Regions from separate parts of the Clostridium sp. 19966 genome, predicted to be linked through region 2. Evidence: riboswitches for the same ligand, from Rfam matches in the RefSeq annotation. Region 2 holds a riboswitch; the other holds the start of a gene.
What was found. A riboswitch is a leader RNA that binds a small molecule or an ion and turns the genes downstream of it on or off. The one in region 2 is predicted to bind FMN.
Positions count from the first base shown of each region.

Region 1 (4,426 bases), on a different contig from region 2:
TTGAAAACATTTAATGCAGATATATCTCAACACCTGTATAATAATATTATTATACAGGCTATTTTTTATATAGTTAAAAAGAAGGTCGGAACATGGAATATTTAATTAGAATACTAATTTTCATGATTATTATAGGGGAGTTTGTAATTCAAGGCAATGTTCTTACAGTTGAAGTCGGAGTTTTTTTAATAATAGTATCAGCAAATATATTTAAGCATAAATTTAAAGTCACTGAGATAGGTTTAATAATAGAAGGGGCACTTGCAGCCTTTGGGTGTAGATATAGTAGTAATTTTTCCTTAATCTATGCCTTAATTGCATATGATGCTGGCAGAGAGAATATGAAGCTGCTTGCAATTCCAGCTGCTGCATTGGGAATGTATTTTTCAGGTTCAAGGAATACTTTGGAGGCTTTAGCATTGTATGTTATGGCTTTTATGTTAGGAAATCTTAATTTAAGATTTAATGAAAAAATAGATTCCTTTAAGGAAACCTATGATAATGAAAGAAGATATAGATATGAACTGGAAGCTGCCAAAAAGAGACTTTTGAATTCCGCCAAGGAGACTGCTTATATTGCTGAAATCAAGGAAAGAAACAGAATTGCAAGGGAAATTCATGATACAGTAGGGCACAGCATTGCCAGTATTTTAATTCAGCTTCAAGCAGTGCAAAAACTAAAGCTTAGAGATGAAGAAAAGTCTGATAACCTGTTAAAGGATTCCATTAAAAGATTGTCAGAAACCCTAGATATGATGAGAAATACGGTGCATAATATAAAGCCAGGGAATGCAATTGGTCTGGAATATATAAAAAGTATTATTAATAACTTTAATTTTTGCTCTGTGGATTTTAAATATTCAGGAGATATTAACAAACTCCAGCCTAATGTGCTTGAGACTATTAGCTCTGACGTAAAAGAGGCTCTTACCAATGCATATAGGTATTCCAAAGCAACAAACATAGAAATAAAAATTGATATAAGTGATAGTGCGGTAAGGGTTTATATTAAAGATAATGGGAAAGGCTGCCATAACTTAAGAGAAGGATTCGGACTACTTGGAATAAGGGAGAGAATAAAAAACCTGGGGGGAACGGTTTCCTTCAGCGGTGAAAATGGTTTTATTATAGTTTATGTAATTCCGATTGGAGAAGAAAGGTGAAGAGTTAATTGAAAATAATAATAGTAGATGACGATGGCCTTATTATAGACAGCCTAAAATTACTTTTAAGTTTGGAAGAAGATATAGAGGTATTAGGCACTGCCCAAAATGGGAAAGAAGCTTTTGAACTTTGTAAAGTGAACAAGCCAGATATTGTATTGATGGATATAAGAATGCCTGTTATGGACGGTGTACTAGGAACTAAACTTATAAAGGAAAACTTTCATGATATTAAAGTAGTACTTTTAACTACCTTTAAAGACGATGAATATATAAGAGAGGCCGTAATGAATGGAGCTGAAGGTTATATATTAAAAAATCAGTCATCGGACAGCATTATAGAAAGTCTAAGAGCAGTATGCAAAGGAAATACTGTTTTTGAAAAGAATGTAGTTAACGCAATCACGGGCATGCTTAAGCAAGGAAAAAGAAAAAAGCCTTCTGATTTCAATTTGTCACAACGAGAATTTGAAATTCTGGCATTAATAGCGGAAGGTTTTTCAAATAAAGAAATAGCAGAAAAACTATTTTTGGGAGAAGGAACAGTTAGAAACTATATAACAAATATTTTGGAGAAGCTGGAGCTTAGAGATAGAACCCAATTGGCTATATTTTACTTGAAAAATTTTTAATGATTTGATATGTTATAAAAAATGCTAGTACATTTCTATATTGACATATGAATTTCATAATGATATTATTAACTCCATAAAAACTGAATAAATCTTCAGGGCAGGGTGCGATTCCCTACCGGCGGTATAGCCCGCGAGCCGTAAGGCAGATTCGGTGAAACTCCGAAGCCGACAGTAAAGTCTGGATGGAAGAAGATGAAAATTTGTACTTGATACATAAGTCTATGCTTTTTTAGTCATAGTATTTATGATCAGGATATTTTGTGGATTTTGAATGCCCTGAGATTTAGTTCTCAGGGTTTTTTATTTTCTAGAAAGAGGATTGGAGTGGTGGTATGGACGAGATTAAACATATGAAAAGAGCATTGGAATTGGCTGAGAAGGGAATGGGATATACCAATCCTAATCCATTGGTAGGAGCAGTAATAGTAAAGGAGGGCAGAGTGATAGGAGAAGGCTATCATAAGCTTTATGGTGATAATCATGCAGAGGTCAATGCTTTTTTAAATGCTGCAGAAAATGTAGAAGGTGCAACAATGTATGTTACTTTGGAACCCTGCTCTCATTATGGAAAAACACCACCTTGCGCTGACAAAATAGTAGAAAAAAAGATTAAGAAGGTAGTTATTGGGTTGAAGGATCCAAATCCCTTGGTATCTGGAAAAGGTATAAAGATTCTAAAGGACGCAGGAATAGAAGTAGTGACAGGGGTTCTTGAAGAGGAAGGAAGAAAGCTGAATGAGATATTCCTTAAATATATAACCACAAAGCTTCCTTTTTGCATAATGAAAACTGCCATGACATTGGATGGGAAAATTGCAGCTTATACAGGTGATTCCAGATGGGTAACAGGGGAAGCTTCAAGAAAGTATGTACATAAGTTAAGGCACAGAGCAGCTGGAATTATGGTTGGAATAGGAACTATACTTGCAGATGATCCTATGCTGACAACACGACTCGAAGATATAAAAGGAAGCGACCCCATAAGGATTATTGTAGATAGCAGAGCTGGAATTTCACTTGAAGCTAAGGTACTAGATGCTAATTCCAGTGCTAGAACAATAATAGCAACTACTGAAAAGGCATCAATAGATAAAATTAGAGCTTTGGAGAACAAAGGAGCAGATATCATAATAACGCCGCTTAAAAATGAAAGGGTAGATTTATCTTTTCTTATGAAGGAGCTTGGAAAGAGAAAGATTGATAGTGTGCTTTTAGAAGGAGGCAGCGAACTAAATTATGCCGCGCTTGAAGAAGGCATAGTTGATAAGATAAATGCTTTTATAGCTCCTAAAATTATCGGAGGAGGCAGGGCAAAGACACCGGTTGGAGGAGAAGGAAAAGCTTGTATGAAGGAGGCTATTTTGTTGGATAGAATAAATGTCCATAGTTTTGGAGATGACATAATGATAGAAGCATATACGAAAAAAAAGGGGGATTAACATTAATGTTCACTGGGTTAATTGAGGAAATAGGATATGTTGAAGCTGTAACTAAGTCTGTAAAATCGTCGAGAATTACCATCAGTGCTAATAAGGTTTTAGAAGGAACAAGGCTTGGAGATAGCATATGCACCAATGGAGTATGCCTTACAGTGACATCCTTTGGGAAAAATAAATTTACAGTGGATGTTATGGCAGAAACTGTGAGAAGAAGCAATTTAAAAGATATCTCTTCAGGAGATAAAGTAAATCTTGAGAGGGCTCTAAGGGTAGGTGACAGATTAGGAGGACATATGGTAAGCGGTCATATCGATGGTACAGGTACCATTGAGAATTATGAGAAAGAAGACAATGCAGTATGGATTACTGTGGCAGCATCTGGAGAGATTTTAAGATACATTGTGAATAAGGGCTCTGTTGCAATAGATGGAGTAAGTCTTACAGTGGCATACGTGGATGAAAGAGTATTTAAGGTTTCAATAATTCCGCACACTAAGGATATGACCACACTTCTAAGAAAGAAGGTGGGAGATGAAGTAAATTTAGAGTGCGATATGATAGGCAAATATATAGAAAAGTTTTTAGAAGTTAAGGAGCAGGCACAGATTAAAGGTGGAATTGATCTTAATTTTTTGTGTGAAAATGGTTTTGCTTAATGTATAGGGAGGATGGATTATGTATAAATTTAATAAGATTGAAGAAGCAATTGAGAATATAAAAATTGGGAAAATAGTAGTGGTAATAGATGATGAGGATAGGGAAAATGAAGGAGATCTATTGATGGCAGCGGAAAAAGTTACTCCAGAAGCCATCAATTTTATGGCTAAGTATGGCAGAGGGCTTATCTGTATGCCTGTCATAGGCGAGAAATTAAGAAATTTAGATATATCAGCAATGACGGATAATAACACAGATCCTCATGGTACAGCTTTTACGATATCAATAGATTCTTCGGATGCTACTACAGGAATTTCAGCCTTTGAGAGGGCAGCTACTATAAAGAAGGTAATGGCTTCTAATGCAAAAGCAGAAGATTTCAAAAGGCCTGGACATATGTTTCCGTTGGAGGCAAGAGAAGGCGGAGTACTGAAAAGAGCTGGTCATACCGAGGCGGCAGTGGACTTAGCAAGACTAGCTGGACTTTATCCTGCTGGAGTTATTTGCGAGATAATGAATGAGGATGGCAGCA
Region 1 is NZ_JACTOJ010000003.1:240,299-244,724, forward strand. It holds gene IAI10_RS04640 (ABC transporter permease) at 1-14, shown strand, start outside; gene IAI10_RS04645 (sensor histidine kinase) at 93-1,163, shown strand; gene IAI10_RS04650 (response regulator transcription factor) at 1,172-1,795, shown strand; FMN riboswitch at 1,883-1,996, shown strand; gene ribD (bifunctional diaminohydroxyphosphoribosylaminopyrimidine deaminase/5-amino-6-(5-phosphoribosylamino)uracil reductase RibD) at 2,131-3,237, shown strand; gene IAI10_RS04660 (riboflavin synthase) at 3,243-3,893, shown strand; partial or broken gene ribB (3,4-dihydroxy-2-butanone-4-phosphate synthase) at 3,913-4,426, shown strand, end outside.
Region 1: another riboswitch for FMN. It lies ahead of ribD (bifunctional diaminohydroxyphosphoribosylaminopyrimidine deaminase/5-amino-6-(5-phosphoribosylamino)uracil reductase RibD); the one in region 2 lies ahead of IAI10_RS02680 (ECF transporter S component).

Region 2 (4,426 bases):
AGCGGAAGGTTAAAGCTAAACCATTTTGATGTTTATAGAGTAAATGATCCAGATGAAATAGAAGGAATTGGATTTGATGAATATATATTTAGTGACGCTGTTTCCGTCATAGAATGGGCTAATTACATAGATATGCTTATTCCTGATGAATCGCTTCATATATCTATGAAAAAGCTTCCTGAAAGAGGAGAAAATTTCAGAAAAATAGTTATAAATTATACTGATAAAAGATATGAATATGTAAAGGAGATTATGATATGAGAGTACTTTCGATAGATACTGCCACAGAATCAGCAAGTTGCGCTGTGCTTGAGGATGATAAACTGCTGGGAGAAATTAATTTTAATTTTGGAAAGGCTCATTCTGTAATACTGATGTCTATGATTGATACTCTACTTACTTCTATTCATGTAGATATTAGTGAAATAGATGGTTTTATATCTTCAAGGGGACCAGGTTCTTTTACTGGCCTTAGAATAGGAATGGCTACTGTTAAAGGCTTATGCTTCGGAAGCAAAAAGGATTTTATATCAGTATCCACTTTGGATTCCTTAGCTTTCAACTTGGCTTATTCTTCAGGAGTAGTATGCCCTATTATGGACGCCTTAAGAGGCAATGTGTATACTGCACTTTATACCTTTAAAGGTGAAGAATTACAGAGAATTTCTGAATACATGGCTATTCCTATTGAGGAGCTCATTAAAGTGCTAAAGGAATATGAAAAGGTTAATTTTATTGGGGATGGTATTATAAAATTTAAAGAGGTTCTAAAAAATAATATTAGTAATACTAATTTTGCTCCAGTTCATCTTAATGCTGCCAGAGCTTCTTCCTTAGGAGAACTTGGTATGAAGCTTCTTAAGAGCGGTATGAAGGAAGATATTAATACCAGTACTCCAATATATCTAAGAAAATCCCAAGCTGAAAGGGAATATGATAAAAAAATGGGGTTGAGTAAAAATGAGTGATATAACTATAATGCCCATAGATGATAGATATATTAATGATATACTAAACATCTCTTCTTTAAGCTTTACAGTCTCTTGGAGTAAAGAATCCTTTGAAAATGAATTATCTAATCAATACGCTAGATATGTAGTTGCAATTGTGGATGGCATAGTAGTAGGCTTTGGAGGAATGTGGATCATAATTGACGAAGCTCATATAACTAATATTGCAGTACATCCAGAATTTAGAGGCTGCGGCATAGGAAGTGTAATTCTTGATGCTCTTATAGATATATGCTTAAATGAAAAAGTAGTGGCTATGACACTTGAGGTACGTGCTTCAAATGAAAGAGCTAAAAATTTGTATGGTAAATTTGGATTTGTGGAAGAAGGCATAAGGAAGGCTTACTATCAAGATAATAGAGAAGACGCTATAATAATGTGGAAAAGGGATTTTTGAAAGCTTAAAAATAAAAGGATTGTTCATCTAGAGCAATCCTTTTATTTCTAATAAATTTCTATATTTTATGCCGCATTTTTACTTTTGAAGCCTTCAGCACGTATAACTATAGATATCTTATTGTAAGCTAACATAGTTATTGCTGATACCATAATACCTTTTATTAAGTTGAAAGGCACTATCCCTGAAACTATATATTTTGTAATATAGTCTGCGCCCTGAAGCTGCAATTTATATAATGGTACCAATATATAATAATTTGCCAATACTCCTACTATAGTCATAGCTATAGTTGCTGCAGCTAATGATATAACCGCGCCGGTTTTGGTTTTATTCTTTTTATATATAAGTCCTGCCATACCTACGTAAGAAGCCCCAACTATAAAATTGGCTAGTTCTCCTACTCCTGCTGTTCCTGTACCTTTTACAAGTATAATCAATATATTCTTTATCAATTCAATTACTATGCCTACCATTGGTCCAAAGCCAAAAGCTCCTATAACAGCAGGTAAATCACTCAAATCAATTTTAAGAAATGGGAATGCTGGTAGAATAGGAAATTCAAAAACCATAAGTACCACTGCTATGGCTGACAACAATGCAATTTTTACTAACATTTCTGTGCTTTTATTAACGCTTTTCATTTTTATTCCTCCTTAAACTACTTCAGGAGGTATGCCAGATAGCTATACAGCAGTTTAAGCAGGCGCGCCTTAAAATCTACTTAAACAAATAAATAAAACCCTGACAAAAGTCAGGGCTTAAACTCTATCTACACACATACCTTCTTCCATCCAGACTTTACTGTCGGCTTCGGAATTTAACCGAATCTGCCTTACGGCTCGCGGGCTATACCGCCGGTAGGGAATCACACCCTGCCCTGAAGATACTATATTTGATTTATTAATTACAGTATAGTACCATTTATAAAATTTTGCAACATGTTTTTTATTGTTTTTTCATGGTAAGAGATATTCTTTTTCTTTTGGTATCTACCTCTAACACTCTTACATCCACTATATCTCCCACCTTAACTATATCAAGGGGATGCTTTACAAACCTATCTGCCATCTGGCTTTTGTGTACAAGCCCATCCACATGAACTCCAATATCTACAAAAGCACCGAAGTCTGATACATTTCTTACAGTACCCTTAAGTTCCATGCCTTCTGTAAGCTGTGTCATATCTATAACTCCAGTTTTAAATATAGGCTTTGGAAGCTCTTCTCTTGGGTCTCTTCCCGGCTTTTTAAGTTCCTTTATTATATCCGTAAGAGTAGGAATACCAATCGCTATAATATTAGCAAGTTCTCCTATGCCCTTTTCCTTAACTCTATTCTCTATATCACTTAGCCCTTTTCTTAGCTCCTCATTAGAATATCCCAATAATTCTACCAGTTTTCTTGCTGCTTCGTAGGACTCTGGATGCACAGCTGTATTATCAAGTGCCTCCTTGCTCTCTACAACTCTCAAAAAGCCTGCACACTGCTCATAAGCCTTTTGTCCAAGTCTTTTAACCTTTAAAATCTCTTTTCGATTTTCAAACTTACCATTTTCTTCTCTATAATTAACAATATTTTGTGCTATACTGGCATTTATTCCTGATATATAGGATAGCAGAGATGGTGTGGCAGTGTTTATATCTACTCCTACATTATTAACACAATCCTCTACTACTCCCTTTAAGGATTCATCCAAAGTCTTAGGGGTTACATCATGCTGATACTGACCTACACCTATGGATTTAGGATCGATTTTAACAAGTTCCGCTAATGGATCCTGGAGTCTTCTTCCAATGGATATGGCTCCCCTTACTGTTACATCTAGTTCAGGATATTCCTTGGCAGCAAGCTCTGAGGCAGAGTAAACCGAAGCTCCTGCCTCAGAAACTACCACATAAAATAATTCTTTTCCTTTTTCCTCTTTAACTTCTTTTATTAATCTTGCTATTACTTCTTCTGATTCTCTGCTGGCAGTACCATTTCCTAAGGATATAACCTCTACATTGTGCTTATATACAAGCTGCTTTAAGGTTCTAATAGATCCCTCAACATCATTCTGAGGAGCTGTTGCAAATACAGTAGACTTATCTAGATATTTTCCCGTATCATCTAGTATAGCTATCTTACAGCCTGTTCTAAAGCCTGGATCATAACCCATAACCACTTTCCCCTTTATAGGTGCTTGCATCAGCAGTGCTTTTAAATTTGCCTTAAATATATCTATTGCCCCAGCTTCACCCTTATCCGTAAGTTCAGAACGTATTTCTCGCTCTATGGAAGGATAAATAAGCCTCTTAAAAGAATCCTTTACGCTTTCTTCTATGTACTTATCTGTGACTTTATTTCCTTTCAGACAGTTTGAATTTAAATAATTTATTATTTTCTCTTCATTAACTGTTGTCTTTACAGCTAATATCTTCTCTTTTTCTCCTCTGTTTACAGCTAATATTCTATGGGAAGGTATGGTTCTTACAGGTTCCTTGTAATCATAATACATCTCGTAAGGAGTTGGTTCTTCGGAGCTTCCTTTAGTCTCTATCACTCCTTCTCTCTGCACAAGACTTCTTATCCATTTTCTATATTCTGCTTCATCAGATATCATTTCGCTCACTATATCCATAGCTCCCTGAAGGGCTTCTTCTGCAGAAGCGACTCCTTTTTCTTCATTTTTAAAGCCCTCTGCATGTTTTATTATATCTCCCTGGAACTTTCCTTCATATATGAGCTCTGCTAGCGGTTTTAATCCTTTTTCTACAGCTATGGTAGCTCTTGTTCTCTTTTTAGGTCTGAAAGGTCTATATATATCTTCTATTTCTGTTAATGTATCAGCATTTAAAAGATTAGTTTTCAATTCTTCTGAAAGATTTCCCTGCTCATCAATGAGACGCATTACGTCTTCTCGTCTCTCCTCCAAATTTCTCAGATAGTTTAATCTTTCATAAAATTTTCTTAAAATATCATCGTCAAGACCGCCTGTTCGCTCTTTTCTATATCTGGCAATAAAAGGAACAGTGTTT
Region 2 is NZ_JACTOJ010000002.1:166,320-170,745, forward strand. It holds gene tsaE (tRNA (adenosine(37)-N6)-threonylcarbamoyltransferase complex ATPase subunit type 1 TsaE) at 1-261, shown strand, start outside; gene tsaB (tRNA (adenosine(37)-N6)-threonylcarbamoyltransferase complex dimerization subunit type 1 TsaB) at 258-968, shown strand; gene rimI (ribosomal protein S18-alanine N-acetyltransferase) at 961-1,407, shown strand; gene IAI10_RS02680 (ECF transporter S component) at 1,473-2,051, opposite strand; FMN riboswitch at 2,186-2,299, opposite strand; gene IAI10_RS02685 (Tex family protein) at 2,356-4,426, opposite strand, start outside.